One region of the Streptomyces sp. NPDC053079 genome, then DNA from elsewhere that is predicted to be linked to it. Evidence: riboswitches for the same ligand, from Rfam matches in the RefSeq annotation. Region 1 holds a riboswitch; the other holds the start of a gene.
The links. Region 1 has a riboswitch for cyclic di-AMP ahead of ACIGXW_RS18555 (M23 family metallopeptidase). Riboswitches for the same ligand answer to the same signal wherever they lie in the genome.
Positions count from the first base shown of each region.

Region 1 (7,746 bases):
GGCCGACGCCGCCGACCTCGCCCTGACCATCCTCGGCGGCGGCGAGTCCTCCCGCCTGCACAACCGTCTGGTCCGCCACGACCGCTCGGCCGTCGCCGCCGGCTTCGGCCTGCTGCGCCTGGCCGGCGCGCCCTCCCTCGGCTGGCTGGACGTCAAGGCGTCCGGCGGCGTCGAGGTGTCCGCGATCGAGGCCGCCGTCGACGAGGAGCTGGCCCGCTTCGCCGTCGACGGGCCGACCCCGCAGGAGATGGAGCGCGCCCAGGCCCAGCTGGAGCGCGAGTGGCTGGACCGGCTCGCCACCGTCAGCGGCCGGGCCGACGAACTGTGCCGCTTCGCCGTCCTGTTCGGCGACCCGCAGCTCGCCCTGACCGCCGTGCAGCGCGTCCTGGAGGTCACCCCCGAGGAGGTGCAGGCCGTCGCCAAGGCCCGCCTGCACCCCGCCAACCGGGCCGTGCTGGTGTACGAGCCGACCTCGCCCCAGTCCGACGGCGACGCCGACCAGAACGAAGAGGAGATGGACCGGTGAGCGACGCCGCATCCGCCAGCACCACCGCGACGATGGAATTCCACCCGCAGCCCGAGCCCGAGCAGGCCACCCCCTGGGCGTTCCCGGCCCCCGACCGCGACCGGCTGCCCAACGGCCTGACCGTGCTGCGCTGCCACCGCCCCGGCCAGCAGGTCGTCGCCGTCGAGATCAGCCTGGACGCGCCCCTGGAGGCCGAGCCCGAGGGCCTGGACGGCGTGGCCACGATCATGGCGCGCGCCTTCTCCGAGGGCACCGACAAGCTCAGCGCCGAGGACTTCACCGCCGAGCTCGAGCGCTGCGGCGCCACTCTCGACGCGCACGCCGACCACCCCGCCGTGCGCATCTCCCTGGAGGTCCCGGCCTCCCGGCTGGCCAAGGCCCTCGGCCTGCTCGCCGACGCCCTGCGCGCCCCGGCCTTCCCGGAGAACGAGGTCGAGCGCCTCGTGAACAACCGGCTGGACGAGATCCCGCACGAGCTGGCCAACCCCGCCCGCCGGGCCGCCATGGCGCTGTCCGCCGAGCTCTTCCCGGCCGGCTCCCGGCTCTCCCGCCCCCGCCAGGGCGGCGAGGAGACCGTCAAGCGCATCGACGCCGCCGCCGTGCGCGCCTTCTACGAGGACCACGTCCGCCCCGCCACGGCGACGGCCGTCATCGTCGGCGACTTCACCGGCGTCGACCTCGACCAGGCCCTCGCCGAGTCCCTCGGCGCCTGGACCGGATCGAGCGCCGAGCCCCGGCCCGTCCCCGCGGTCACCGCGGACGACACCGGCCGCGTCGTGATCGTGGACCGCCCCGGCGCCGTCCAGACCCAGCTGCTCATCGGCCGCGCCGGATCCGACCGGCACGACCGCGTCTGGCCCGCCCAGGTGCTCGGCACGTACTGCCTCGGCGGCACCCTCACCTCCCGCCTGGACCGCGTCCTGCGCGAGGAGAAGGGCTACACCTACGGCGTCCGCGCCTTCGGCCAGGTGCTGCGCTCGGTGCCCCCGTCGCAGGGCGCCGCGGGCACGGGCATGCTCGCCATCAGCGGCTCCGTGGACACCCCCAACACCGGCCCGGCGCTGGCGGACCTGTGGGCGGTGCTGCGGACGCTGGCCGCCGAGGGCCTGACCGAGGCCGAGCGCGACGTCGCCGTGCAGAACCTGGTCGGGGTCGCACCGCTGAAGTACGAGACGGCGGCGGCCGTCGCGGCCACCCTCGCCGACCAGGTCGAGCAGTACCTCCCGGACGACTTCCAGGCGGGGCTCTACGAACGCCTCGCGGAGACCGGCACGGTGGAGGCCACCGCGGCCGTCGTCAGCGCGTTCCCCGTCGACCGCATGGTCACCGTCCTCGTCGGCGACGCGGCCGAGATCGCCGAGCCGGTCAAGGCGCTCGGCATCGGCGAGGTGACCGTCATCCCCGCCTGACGGACCTGCCTGACGGAGGTTCAGCCGCCGTATTCCCGTGCCCTGTGCCGGATATGAGCGGACAAGGGAGGCGCGTGAGCCCGAAGAGGCACACGCGCCTCCCTTATGTCCAATTTCATGCAGTGGTTGCACGTTGGTCGTGTGGCGTAGGTCATAAAAGCGCCGTTCTGTTTGCCGTTCGAATCCGACGCGGATTAGCGTCAGGGCGGCAGTCCGTCAGATCGGAGCCGCAACCGCGGTCCCGGGCAGCCATCGCCGAGTTCCCGAGGCACCAGCCGAGGGGAGCCGGGGACCCAAACGTCCCTGGGGTGAATCGGGTCCCTCTCACGAGGGAGCCGTAGGAGACCTTCCTGCTCCGAACCCGTCAGCTAACCCGGTAGGCGAGAAGGAAGGAAAGGATCGCCCAGGCATGGGTAAGCACCGTCGTCCGAGTCGTGCCGTGCGCGTCAGCGCCAACGTGGCGGGCATAGCCACCCTCACCGCCGCAGGCGTGGTCGCCGGCGTCGCCGCCCCGGCCTTCGCCTCCACCGACGACGGCCACCGCACCGAGGACACCGGCCTGACGCAGGCCATCGTCATGGGTGACGTCATGGCCGGCAACGTCGACGCCCAGGCCGAGACCCAGCGCAGCGCCGCCGACGAGGCCGCCATCCGCCTCCAGGCCGAGGCCACGGCCAAGCAGAAGGCCGCCGAGGCCAAGCAGCGCGCCGAAGAGGCCAAGCGCAAGATCGAGGAGGAGCGCGCCGCCAAGGAGCGCGCCGCCCGCGACGAAGAGCGCAAGCGTCTGGGCACCTACGTGAGCCCGATCGACAGCTCCTACGTCTCCACCTCCTACAAGGCCTCCAGCGGCCTGTGGTCCTCCGGCAGCCACACCGGCATCGACATCCACGCCGAGACCGGCACCTCGGTCCACGCGGTCGCCGCCGGCACCATCGTCGAGGCCGGCTGGGGCGGCGCGTACGGCAACAACGTCGTCATCAAGCACAACGACGGCACGTACACCCAGTACGCCCACCTGTCGTCCCTCGACGTCTCCGCCGGCCAGACGGTCACCCCGGGCCAGCAGATCGGCCTCTCCGGCGCCACCGGCAACGTCACGGGCCCGCACCTGCACTTCGAGGCCCGCACGGGTGCCACCTACGGCTCCGACATCGACCCGATCGCCTACATGAGCGCCCACGGCGTCAGCCTGTAGGACCGCATCGCGGCACCGCTTCTTCACGCAAGGCCCCGGCCCCTGGCCGGGGCCTTCGTGTTTGGCCAAAAGATATCCATGAACCGGCCCACCCATCGGAAATCCCACCCGATTGCAATAGAGTCGCTGAACGGGCGTCAATCGGCCGTGATTCACGGGGGTTAAGTCATAAGTCGGAGGTACACCCATGCGGGGCCGTACGTGAACGGCGATGACGAGGGCGTGCACCGGAGGGGCGGTATTTCCGCGCACGCCGTGTGCACGGCGATCCGCGACGACATCGTCTCCGGCGCCTTTCCCCCCGGCAGCAGACTTGTCGAGGAACTCCTGGCCCGCCGTTACGGCGTCTCCCGGGTGCCGGTGCGCGAAGCGCTGCGCACCCTGGCCTCCGAGGGCTTCGTGACCACCCGGCGGCACGCCGGCGCCTGTGTCGCCGAGCCCACCGAGCGCGAGGCCGCCGACCTGCTCGACGTCCGTGCCCTGCTGGAGCCGCTGGGCGCCGCCCGGGCCGCCCAGCGGCGCACCGAGGCCCATCTGAAGGTCCTGCGGGGGCTCGTACGCCTCGGCCAGGAGCGCGCGCGTACGGGCCGGACCAGCGAATTGCGCCCGCTGGGCGACTGGTTCGACGAGACCCTCGCCCAGGCGTCCGGCAGCCCCAGCCTCGCGGCGCTGCTCACTCAGCTGCGGCGCAAGATCGCCTGGGTGTACGCGGCCGAGCCGCCCGTCAGGCCGCTGGAGAGCTGGCAGGCGTGCGGGGCGCTGGTGGACGCCGTGGCCCGCGGGGACGCCGAGCGGGCGCGGACCCTGGCCGTGGCCCGGGCCGGCCGTTCGCCCGGGAAATTCCGGCAGTGGCGGCCCGCGGCAGCGGACCGGGTGCCGGGCCCGAAACAATCCGTAAACGCGGCTGGCGCACGTTCTTAACAATGAGCCGCTATTCGCCGGGAATAGCGGCCGGGAATTCGCGGCGGTTACGACAACGGGGCCGCGGCTGCCCCGAGTCGGCCGCCGCGGCCCCGTAGCGGTCCGCGGCAATCGACGCGGGCCCGGTGGATCAGACGGTCTCGGGGAGCTCCTCGAGACCCTCGGCGACCAGCTTGGCCAGACGGTCGAGCGCGGCCTCGGCACCGTCCGCCTCGGTGGCGAGGACGATCTCCTCGCCACCCTGGGCGCCCAGGCCCAGCACGGCGAGCATGGACGCGGCGTTGACCGGGTTGCCGTCGGCCTTGGCGATCGTCACGGGGACGCCCGCGGCCGTCGCCGCACGGACGAAGATCGACGCGGGCCGGGCGTGCAGGCCCTCGGCCCAGCCGACGTTTACGCGGCGCTCAACCATGGTGTTGCCCTTCAAGTCGATATTGGTTGTCTAGACCATTGTCGCACGGGGCGCGCGGTGCCCCTGCGCGCGCCCGCTCGGGTCCGGGTAGGGCCGTCCGGCCCGCGGCCATGGGCCGCACGCCACCACCGGCTGTCAGCGGGCGGCCTTACGCTGGCCCCATGCAGACGCCGTCCGAGCATGCGTACCCGGCCCACTGGGAAGCCGATGTGGTGCTGCGCGACGGGGGCACCGCCCAGATCCGGCCCATCACGCCCGACGACGCCCAGCGCCTGGTCAGCTTCTACGAACAGGTCTCGGACGAGTCCAAGTACTACCGCTTCTTCGCCCCCTACCCCCGCCTCTCCGACCGGGACGTGCACCGCTTCACCCACCACGACTACGTCGACCGCGTGGGCCTGGCCGCGACCGTCGGCGGCGAGTTCATCGCCACCGTCCGCTACGACCGCATCGACGGCCACGGCATGCCCGCCTCCGCCCCCGCCGACGAGGCCGAGGTCGCCTTCCTCGTCCAGGACGCCCACCAGGGCCGGGGCGTCGCCTCCGCCCTGCTGGAGCACATCGCCGCCGTCGCGCGCGAGCGCTCCATCCGGCGCTTCGCCGCCGAGGTGCTGCCCGCGAACACCAAGATGATCAAAGTCTTCACGGACGCGGGCTACACCCAGAAGCGCAGCTTCGAGGACGGCGTCGTCCGCCTGGAGTTCGACCTGGAGCCCACCGCCGAGTCCCTCGCCGTCCAGCGCGCCCGCGAGCGGCTCGCCGAGGCCCGCTCGGTCCAGCGGCTGCTCGCCCCCCGCTCCCTCGCCGTCATCGGCACCGGCCGCACCCCCGGCGGCATCGGCCGCACCGTCCTGCGCAACGTCCTGGCCGGCGGCTTCACCGGCCGCACGTACGCCGTCAACAGGGCCTTCCCCGCCGAGCCGTCCGTGCTGGAGCCCGAGGGCGTCCCCGCCCACCGCTCCGTCCTCTCCATCGAGGACCCCGTGGACCTCGCCGTCGTCGCCGTGCCCGCCGAGCACGTCCCCGACGTCGTCGCCGACTGCGGCGAACACGGCGTCCAGGGCCTCGTCGTGCTGTCCGCCGGATACGCCGAGAGCGGGGCCGAGGGCCGCGAGCGGCAGCGCGAGCTCGTCCGCCAGGCCCGCTCCTACGGCATGCGCGTCATCGGTCCCAACGCCCTGGGCCTGATCAACACCGCCCCCGGCGTCCGGCTCAACGCCTCCCTCTCGCCCGAGCTGCCGGCCGCCGGCCGGGTCGGGCTCTTCAGCCAGTCCGGCGCGATCGGCATCGCCCTGCTCGGCGGGCTCCACCGGCGCGCGGCCGGCCTGGTCGGCATCTCCACGTTCGTCTCCGCCGGCAACCGCGCCGACGTCTCCGGCAACGACTTCCTGCAGTACTGGCACGACGACCCGGACACCGACGTCGCCCTGATGTACCTGGAGTCGATCGGCAATCCGCGCAAGTTCGCCCGCCTGGCCAGGCGCACGGCGGCCCGCAAGCCGCTCGTCGTGGTCAAGGGCGCCCGCCACGGCTCCGCGGCGCCGGCCGGGCACACCGTCCCCGCCCCGCGCATCCCCGACGCCACCGTCTCCGGCCTGCTGCGGCAGGCCGGGGTCATCCGGGTCGACACGGTCACCGAGCTCGCCGACGCGGGCCTGCTCCTCGCCTCCCAGCCGCTTCCCGCCGGCCCCCGCGTCGCCATCCTGGGCAACTCCGAGTCCCTCGCCCTCCTCACCTACGACGCCTGCCTCACGGACGGGCTGCATCCGCTGATGCCGCGCGACCTGACCACCGCCGCCGCCCCGGAGGACTTCCGCGCCGCCCTGGCCGAGGCCCTGGCCGACCGGGCCTGCGACGCCGTCGTCGTCACCGCCATCCCCTGGGTCGGCGACGCCTCGGCGGCCGACCTCGCCGACGCCCTGCGCGCGGCGGTCGCCGGCGCGCCGGCCGCCAAGCCGGTGGCCGTGGTCCACCTGGAGATCCCCGGCCTCGCCGAGGCCCTCGCCGCCCCGCCGCCCCACCGGCCCCCGGCGCCGGAGCCCGCGGACCCCGCCGCACCGGACGACGGGCCCCCCGCCCCCGCGGTCCGCATCCCCGCCTACCCGGCCGCCGAGCGGGCCGTCCGCCCGCTCGCCGAGGCGGTGCGCTACGCCCAGTGGCGGCGGCAGGCCGCCGCCCCCGGACGGGTGCCCGAGTACGACGACATCGACGAGGCGGGTGCCGACGCCGACATCGACGTGCTGCTCGAGGCGCACGGCGCGACCGCGCCCCGGGCGGTGACCCTCTCCGCCGCCGACACCCAGCGCCTCCTCGCCCGCTACGGCATCGCCGTGCTGCCCGCCCTGCCCGCGGCCGACCCCGACAGCGCCGTACGGGCCGCGGACCGGCTGGGCTTCCCCGTCGCGCTCAAGCCCACCGCACCGCATCTGCGCCACCGCGCCGACCTCGGCGGAGTCCGCCTGGACCTCGGCGGTGAGAGGGAACTGCGCCGCGCCTACGCCGAGTTGACCGATCTGCTCGGCAAGCCCGAGGAGACCCGGCTCGTCGTGCAGTCGATGGCCCCCCGCGGCGTCGACACGGTCGTCCGGGCCACCATCGACCCGGCCGCCGGGGCCGTGCTGTCCTTCGGGCTGGCCGGCGCCCCGTCCCTGCTGCTCGGCGACACCGCCCACCGCCTCGTACCGGCCACCGACCGGGACGCCGCCGAGCTGATCCGTTCGATCCGCACCGCGCCCCTGCTGTTCGGCTGGCGCGGCTCCTCGCCGGTCGACACCCCCGCCCTGGAGGAGCTGCTGCTGCGGGTGTCCCGGCTGGTCGACGATCATCCCGAGGTCGTGGGCGCCGACCTCGAGCCGGTGATCGTCGCCCAGCACGGCGTGCACGTCCTCGGCGCGTCCATACGGCTCGCCCCGCCGCCGGCCCGCACCGACCTCGGCCCGCGCAGCCTGCCCCCGTACTGAGCGCCCCGGCCGGGGATCGGCGGCAGGAGGGCCCCGTACGCCCCGTAGGATGGGCATATGGCGAAGACCGGTACGACGACCCAGGGGCTGCGCGCAGCGATCGAGCGCAGCGGCTACTACCCGGCCCTCGTGGCCGAGGCGGTGGAGGCCGCCGTGGGCGGGGAGCCGGTCGTGTCGTACCTGGTCCACCAGGAGACGACGTTCGATGCCAACGAGGTGCGCCGCCATGTGACCGTCCTCGTCCTGACGGGCACCCGATTCATCGTCAGCCACACCGACGAGCAGGCCGCCGACGGCACGTCGCCGTCCCCGTACGCCACCAC
Region 1 is NZ_JBITZJ010000004.1:644,509-652,254, reverse strand. It holds gene ACIGXW_RS18565 (M16 family metallopeptidase) at 1-526, shown strand, start outside; gene ACIGXW_RS18560 (M16 family metallopeptidase) at 559-1,935, shown strand; cyclic di-AMP (ydaO/yuaA leader) riboswitch at 2,179-2,333, shown strand; gene ACIGXW_RS18555 (M23 family metallopeptidase) at 2,345-3,130, shown strand; gene ACIGXW_RS18550 (GntR family transcriptional regulator) at 3,332-4,051, shown strand; gene ACIGXW_RS18545 (HPr family phosphocarrier protein) at 4,182-4,463, opposite strand; gene ACIGXW_RS18540 (GNAT family N-acetyltransferase) at 4,625-7,423, shown strand; gene ACIGXW_RS18535 (DUF5998 family protein) at 7,481-7,746, shown strand, end outside.

Region 2 (7,746 bases), on a different contig from region 1:
GCCGGCCGCCGAGGGTGGGCGCCTCCTGGCCGGAGATGTCGTTGACGACGCCGTAGACCTGCGGGGCGTTGACGCCGAGCTGGAGGGAGCAGGTGCCGCCGAAGGAGATCCCGGAGACGATCCAGGAGGTGCGGGCGGAGGCGACCTGGAGGTGGGAGCGGATCCAGCCGGGCACGTCGACGGCCAGGTAGGTCTGGACCTGGCCGAGCCGGGAGTCCAGGCAGAGGGTGTTGGCGAACTGCGAGCCGAGGGGGTCGGCCACGACGACCACGGGGGCGAGCCCGTGGTGGTCCGCGGCGAAGGAGTTCATCATCTCCACCAGCCGCCCGGAGTTGATCCAGTCGTCGGGGGACCCCGGCTGGCCCGCCATGAGGACGATCACGGGCAGCGGGGGGCGGGGGCTCGCCCGGTAGGCGGGCGGCAGATAGACGTACGCGGAGCGGGCCTTGAAGCCCGAGGCGGTGCCGGGGATGTCGGAGCGGGAGAGCGTGCCGTGCGCCGGCAGGCCGGCCGGTGGCCGCCACACCTCGGAGACGGCCTTGCCGTGCGGCACGTGCAGGACCGGTTCGGTGCGGCCGGTGGCGTCGCCGAGGCTGGTGGTCTTCTGCAGCCAGGCGTTGAGGGCGGTACGGGCCGTCGGGTACTGGTCGAAGTGGCGGTTGATCTGCGAGGCGCCCAGCAGCACGGCGCACAGCGCGGCGAGGACCGCACCGGCCCAGTGGCGCGGGCGCAGCAGCGGTATCCGGAACGCCGCCAGGCACAGGCCGAGGACGGCGACGCCCGCCCAGACGACGACGCCGGTCGGCAGCGGGTCGGGGAAGAGCTCGAGCCAGTCGTCGACGGCGACCTGCAGCAGCCAGGTGATCAGCGCGGCGAGGAGCACGGCGAGCGGCGCCCAGCGGGTCCACCACCGGCGTTGCCGGGAGAAGAGCAGCACGGCCAGGGCGCAGCAGCCGAGGGCCAGCAGGACGAGCGGGATCCAGCCGCGCACCAGGGACCAGTCCAGCGCTCCCGCGGCCCGCTCGCCCGGGGCGGATGCCGCCGGGGCGAGCGGGCCGGGCTGCGGGAGGCGGGCGGGCGTCACGGTGTCCGAGGCCGCCTAGACCGGCAGGGGCACGGGCAGCGGCGCCGCGCCGCCCACGAGCTTGGGCACCGACGTCAGGAGGGCCTGCAGGTCGGCGAGGACCTGGGCGAGGAGGGCCGTGACCTTGGCGACGTCCTTGGCCAGGACCGCGGCCAGCAGGTCGGTGACGTCCTTGACGAGCTTGTCCAGCTGCGCCTTGACGTCCGCGACGGGGTCCTTGGACGCTCCGTCGTCGTGCCGGTGCGCCCGGGACCTGACGTCCACGAGCAGGCGGTCGGCCGATTCCTGCAGGCGCTGGCGCAGGTCGCGGAGGTAGTCGACGTCCGGGGTGCGGGAGCGGGCCTCCCTGAGGAATCTCGATCCGAGGGAGAGGGTCTCGCCCAGGCTGCCGATGGAATCGGAGCGGCCGGAGGCCGGGGCCGGCGCGGGTTCCGCCTCGGCTATGGAGTCCGTCGCCCGGCCGGAGGCCAGAGCGGGGCCGCAGACGCCCAGGGCGAGCGAGCCGCACACGACGGCGACGGCAGCGGAATGGAGCCGGTTGTTGCCCATGCGAGAAACTCCCTTCACAACACCTGTCGGACGCGACCACCGTCCGCTGGCGCCAGGGGCCGCGCAACCGCTCCCGGCGCCGTTCCCGGCCGTCGCCAGGCGGTGAGGCAACCGCGATGACCTGGGAATTCACCCGAAAGAACAGGGAGGGCGGCCGTCCGGCGGCCGTGCAGCCGAAAGGGTTCGTCGCACCGGGTGCGGGGCCGGGCCGCGCAGCGGGGAGAATCGGGGGGTGTCCAGAAGAACAAGCGCACGCCGCGCGCCGGCGATCACTGCCACCTCACCGTGCCCCTGCGGGCTCGGCGCACCGTACGGGGACTGCTGCGGCCCCTTCCACCAGGGCCGCGGCGCGGCGCCGACGGCGGAGCGCCTGATGCGCTCGCGCTACAGCGCCTTCGTGGTCGGCGACGCCGCCTATCTGCTGCGGACGTGGCACTCCTCGACGCGGCCGCCCGGCCTGGACTTCGACCGCTCCATCACGTGGACGGGGCTGGAGATCCTGGGCGCCACGGGCGGCAGCGCCTTCCACAGCGAGGGCACGGTGGAGTTCCGTGCCCACTACGAGGTGCGGGGGCAGGCGGACGACCAGCACGAGCTGAGCCGCTTCGTGCGCGAGGACGGGGACTGGGTCTATCTGGACGCGGTCGGCTGACCGCGTCCGCGTTCCGGGTCAGGGGAGGTCGAAGGGTTCGACGCCGTGTCCTTCCCAGATCCGCCGGGACGCGTCATGGGGATAGGGGGCGGTGCTCACCTCGGCGTCCAGGAGCCGGGTGAGCCGCCCGTCGGTGACCCGGTAGGCCGGCCAGCCGGGGTCGCCGTGTGCGGCGAACGACGCCCACGAGCGGCGGATGTCCTCGGCGAGCGCGAGGGCCTCCGCGGGCGGCGGGTCCTCGCCGAACAGCAGCCGGGCGGCGGGGGCGGAGTAGTTGCCGAAGAGCAGCTGGGCGTCGAGGCCGTGGGCCGCGCCCAGCGCGCCGCCCAGCGCGGGCGCGGGCCAGCACAGTTCGTAGAGGTGGGCCGTGCCGCCGCCGGCGGAGTGGGCGTCCGCCAGGTGCAGGGAGGGGACGCGGAAGAGCGCGTCGGCGTGGACGAGGTCGAAGAGCGCGGCGGCGGAGGCGCCCGGGTGGGCGGCGCGGTAGGCGCGCTCGCCGTCGGGCGCGGGGGCGAAGGTCCGCAGCGCCGTCGTGGCGTCCTCCTCGGTGATCTTCTCCAGGCCGCCGGACAGCACCAGGAACGGCCGGAACTCGTCGCGGGTGTGACCGGTCAGCAGGCCGACCTCGCTCGCGCGGCCGTCGCGCAGGGTCCGCCAGGGCACGTCCGGCACCAGGTCGCCGTCCACGACGGGGCAGAAGGGGACACCCGAGCGGGCCAGCCGGCCCCAGCGGTCCACCTGGGCGGGCAGGCCCGCCATCAGTACGTCCACCTCGTCGGCCAGGCGCTGCGGCGAGATCGTCGCGAGGGAGGCGGCGGTGGGGGCGGCGCCGAGCCGGGCGGCGAGGGTCTGTGCGACGTCCCTCGCGAGGGCGGGGGTGACGTAGAGGCCCGGTACGGACTGGGTGATGGCCCGTCGGAAGAGGCCGGCGGCCCGGGGTGCCGCCAGCAGGGTGGCGATGGAGCCCGCTCCGGCGGACTGCCCGCAGAGGGTGACCCGGTCGGGGTTGCCGCCGAAGCGGGCGATGTTCTGCCGCACCCATTCCAGGGCCGCGATCTGGTCGAGCAGGGCGCGGTTGGCGGGGGCGTCGGCGAGCTGGGCGAGGCCCTCGGCGCCCACCCGGTAGTTGACGGTGACCACGACCAAGCCGTGCCGGGCTATGTGCGCGGCGTCGTACAGGGGGTCGTTCGTGGCGCCGGAGACGTAGCCGCCGCCCGGAATCCACACCAGGACCGGCAGCCCTGACCCGCCGGGGTCCGGGGTCCAGACGTTCAGGGTGAGCCAGTCGGTGCCCGGTATGTCTCCGGGGGCACGGAAGGGCCCGGACTGCGGGGGCGGCGGCCCGAACTCCACGGCCTCCCTGACGCCGTCCCAGGCCGGGGGCGGCTGGGGTGCGGCGAAGCGCAGCCCGCCCACCGGTGGCCGGGCGTAGGGAATGCCGCGGAAGACCGCGAGTTGCTCCTCGGTCCGTCCCCGGACCGTGCCATGGACGGTGTGTGTCTCCACGCCGTTTCCGCTGGCCATCCGCGCCCCTTCCCGAAACCGCCGGACGGGCTGGATTCTGGGCCCGTCCGGCGTCCCGGGACAAGGGGGCCGCCGCTGAGCGGCTACTTCACGCGGCCGTACCAGACGCTGTTGGTCCAGATCTTCTCCAGCCGGACGGAGCCGCCGGGCTTGGGAGAGTGCCAGATCTTGTTGCTACCCGCGTAGATCCCCACGTGGTAGACGTTGCTGCCGGAGTGGAAGAAGACGAGGTCACCGACCTGACGCGAGCCGCTGGACAGGTGCCGGGTGGAGTTGTACTGGCTCTGGGCGGTGCGCGGGAGGTTCTTGCCGACCTTCTTGAACGAGTAGAGCGTCAGGCCCGAGCAGTCGAACCGGTTCGGTCCCGTGGCGCCGTACTGGTAGGGCGAGCCCTTCTTGGAGGCCGCGACCTTCAGTGCCTGCTCGCCCGAGGTCGCCGCCTGGGCGCCGGTGGCGAGGCCGGGGATGAGCACCGATGCCGCGAGCATGGCGGCGGTGAGGGCCGACGCGGTGCCGGCCCGGGAAGCGAGTGCAGGTATGCGAGGAAACGCAGACATGCCAAAGCCCTTCGGCATCCGCCTACGAAAGATGACCTGTCGGGTTCGGGCTGCGAAGTTGCCCGGCCACGCATGTGGCTTCACCCCAAGGACCACCGCTTTCATGGTCCGTTACCGCTTGGGTCTCCCGCTCCTGCCGATTCATCATTCGATTCCGCACCCGGTGCGGCGGCAGGACTCGGCGTCCGCCCGGGTCGCCCGCCTCGGTGACGGGATCTTGTGTTCGGTGAGAGATCCTGCACCATCAATCGCTCAAATTCGGCGCCGAAACGGTCATCTGTGAACTTCTTCACTTCGGGGTCACACGCGGAACCGCACCCCCTCCACCACCCGCCGTCTGCGCCTAAACCCGTGTCCCGAGGGGCACTTGAAGCACGGAAGCCCAGGCTCCGCACTGCTCGGTCAGCACGGCTGCCGCCAGGCGTCCAGCTCGAGCTTCTTCTTCATCGAGCTCAGCCCCAGCCGCTTCGCGGTGCCGCAGAACTCCCCCGTCGACAGGTCGTATTCGACATGGAAGACCGCTTTGTTCTGTTTCACGAACGGCGTGAGCTTCTCGCACTCCCCGTACTGCGCGCACTGTTCGTTGACCGCGAAATCGAAGTCCCGTACCAGCTCGGGGATCTGCTCAAGATCGTTCTTCAAACCGATGGCCAGCCCGCGCTCATGAGCCAGCTTCACCAGCATCCGGTTGAACGCCAGCTGATCCGCGGCCGAGAGCGGGAATCCGGTGCGATTGCGAAACCCCTCGGTCAGATCGGGTTCCACCGCGTCGAAACCCTTTTGCCGGCACATGTCGATGCGGGCGGCCATGAGGGGCCGCAAGTCGTCGAGACGGCGGATGTCCAGCCATTTCTCACCGTCCCAGCCCTTGTTGTTCCTGCCGAGCAGGGCTTTGGGAAAACGCGCGTGATCCGGCCGGAAATCCTCCCAGGCCCCGGCGTTGATGTAACAGATCACTTTGCGGCCCCGGGCGTGCAATCGCGCCACCGTTTCGGCGGAGTTCTCGAAACCGTCGATGTCGTAGACGGGGACGTCCACGGAGGTGTCGACCTGTCCGCCGAGCTGCCACTGCCATCGGGTGCCCGGCCGCGGCTGCCAGCGCCGGGAGGCCGGCGGCGGGCTGCCGTCCGGCGCCGCCGTCATCCGGTCCACCGGGCTCTCCCCGCCCGGCTCCGCCCCCTCCTCCGACGGGCTCGAACAGGCCGCGAGGACGAGCAGGAGGACACCGAAGAGGCCCGCGCGGGCGCGCCGGCCGGTCACCGGGCCACCGGCAGCGGCGCGCTGCACCACGGGTTGGCCCCGGTCCCCGGCACCGCGCAGTGCACGCCGGCGCCCCGCGCCCCCGCGGTGCGGGCCACCTGCGCCTGCGCTCCCTCGGGCACGCCGTAGACGAGGTGGCAGAAGCGCCCGGGCGGATGGTCGGCCGTCCAGTCGGGCACCCCGGCCCGCCGGTAGTCCTCCCAGGCGCCTTCGAAGGTGACGAGGACGTCGGCGAAGGAGGCGTAGCCGGGGTCGGGGTGGGTGCCCGGGTTCAGGACGGCGGTGCGCGCGCCCAGCACCCGGGCGGTCATGACCAGCCACCGGTAGCGCGGTAGCAGTGCGGCGCCCTCGGCCGCCTGGTCGAAGAAGACCCCGTCCACGTCGTACCACCTGCGGTGCCGGCGGACGTCGGCGACCACCGCGCGGGGCGGGCGCCGGCCGTAGGCGGTGTCGACATAGCCCAGCAGCCGCACGCCCGCGCCGCGCAGCCGCCCGGCGGCAGCCCTGAAGTGCGGGTCGGGGCGGCTGCCGGGGCCGTCGGCGACGTTGAGCACGACCGCGTGCAGGCCGGGGGCGGCCGCCGTCAGCGCGGCCCATTCCCGTGGGTGCGCGGCCGGGTGCGCGTACAGCGGTACGAGCAGGCGCTGTCCGTCGTCCGGCGGTGCGGGGCGTGTCATCGCACCGGCTCCGCGGGCCGGCCGCGGGCCTCGGCCCACAGGTCGGCCAGGGAGTCCTCCAGCCGGTGGCGCGGCACCCACTCCAGGGCGCGGGCGGCGGCCGTGATGTCCGCCTGCTGCCAGGGCACGGCGGCCGAGCGCGGCGAGCCGTCGCCGCCCTCGTCGATCCGGTCCGCCGCCGCCCCGGCGAAGCCGGCGGCCCGCAACAGCCCTTCGGCGACGTCCCGCACGGGCCGGGCCGTGCCGCCGGCGACGTTCAGGACGCCGGGCAGCGGCCGGGGGGCCGTCACGGCGCGTACGACGGCGTCGGCCACGTCCCGCGCGTCGACGAAGTCGCGGTAGGCGGAGAGGTCTCCGGTGCGTACCCGCCCGTCGGGCCCGGCCCGGTGCAGCTCCTGGGCGAGCCGGCCGGGCAGGGAGGCGGCGGGGGCGCCGGGGCCGACGGGGTTGAACACCCGCAGGACGACGGCGTCGAGGCCGGAGCCGGTGACGGCGAGGGTGCCGGCGAGCTTGCTCGCGCCGTAGAGGCCGAGCGGGCGGGCCGGGTCGGCCTCGGCGACGGGCCGGTGGCCGTCGGACGGGCCGTACTCCGCAGCCGAGCCCAGGTGGACCAGGCGTGCGTCGGGGGCGGCCGCGTGCAGGGCCTCGCACAGGGCGGCGGGACCGCGGGCGTTGACGGCGGTCAGCGCGAGCGCGCTGCCGCCGACCGCGCCGGCGCAGTTGACGACAGCGTCGGGTGCGGCCTCGCGCAGCACGGCGGCGAGGTGGCCGGGGTCCGCCCCGGCCAGGTCGAGGGGCAGGGCGGAGCCGGGGGCCCGGCCGCCGTCGAGCACCCGCGCGCCCGGGAGGGCGCGCAGGCGTTCGGCGGCGTGCCGGCCCAGGAAGCCGGTGGCGCCCAGGACGAGAATGCGCATGACGCGCCGTCACGCTCCCTTCATCAGCAGGTCTCGGTGGACGGAGAACTCGGCGTTGGCCCGGTCGTAGTCGTCGGGGCGGCCGATGTCGAGCCAGTAGCCGTCGAAGGCGTAGGCGTTGGGCGGGGTGCCGTCGCCGAGCAGGTCCAGGACCAGTTCGTCGAAGCCCAGCGGCAGGCCGGGGGTGTAGCGGGCGAGGGCGGAGCGGGAGACTCCGTAGACGCCCATGGAGACGCGGTAGTCCATGCTGGGCTTCTCGGCGAAGCCGACGACGCGGCCGGAGTCGGTGGTCAGCACGCCGAAGTCGATGTTGACCTTGCGGGCGTAGGTGGCGATGGTCAGCGGCGCCCGGGAGGCGACGTGGTCGCGCAGGACGTCGCCGAAGTCGAGGTCGGTGAGGATGTCGCCGTTCATGACCAGGAAGTGCTCCGGCAGCCGGTCGGTCATGGTGAGCAGCGGGCCCATGGTGCCCAGCGGGCTCTCCTCGGAGGTGTAGTCGACGTGGATGCCCCACTGGGAGCCGTCGCCC
Region 2 is NZ_JBITZJ010000009.1:248,234-255,979, reverse strand. It holds gene ACIGXW_RS31050 (alpha/beta hydrolase) at 1-1,084, opposite strand, end outside; gene ACIGXW_RS31045 (hypothetical protein) at 1,100-1,633, opposite strand; gene ACIGXW_RS31040 (YchJ family protein) at 1,866-2,285, shown strand; gene ACIGXW_RS31035 (carboxylesterase/lipase family protein) at 2,304-3,809, opposite strand; gene ACIGXW_RS31030 (C40 family peptidase) at 3,893-4,366, opposite strand; cyclic di-AMP (ydaO/yuaA leader) riboswitch at 4,370-4,523, opposite strand; gene ACIGXW_RS31025 (endo alpha-1,4 polygalactosaminidase) at 4,769-5,656, opposite strand; gene ACIGXW_RS31020 (spherulation-specific family 4 protein) at 5,623-6,303, opposite strand; gene ACIGXW_RS31015 (NAD-dependent epimerase/dehydratase family protein) at 6,300-7,217, opposite strand; gene ACIGXW_RS31010 (sugar phosphate nucleotidyltransferase) at 7,227-7,746, opposite strand, start outside.
Region 2: linked by a shared signal. The riboswitch ahead of ACIGXW_RS31030 (C40 family peptidase) and the one ahead of ACIGXW_RS18555 (M23 family metallopeptidase) in region 1 are both predicted to bind cyclic di-AMP.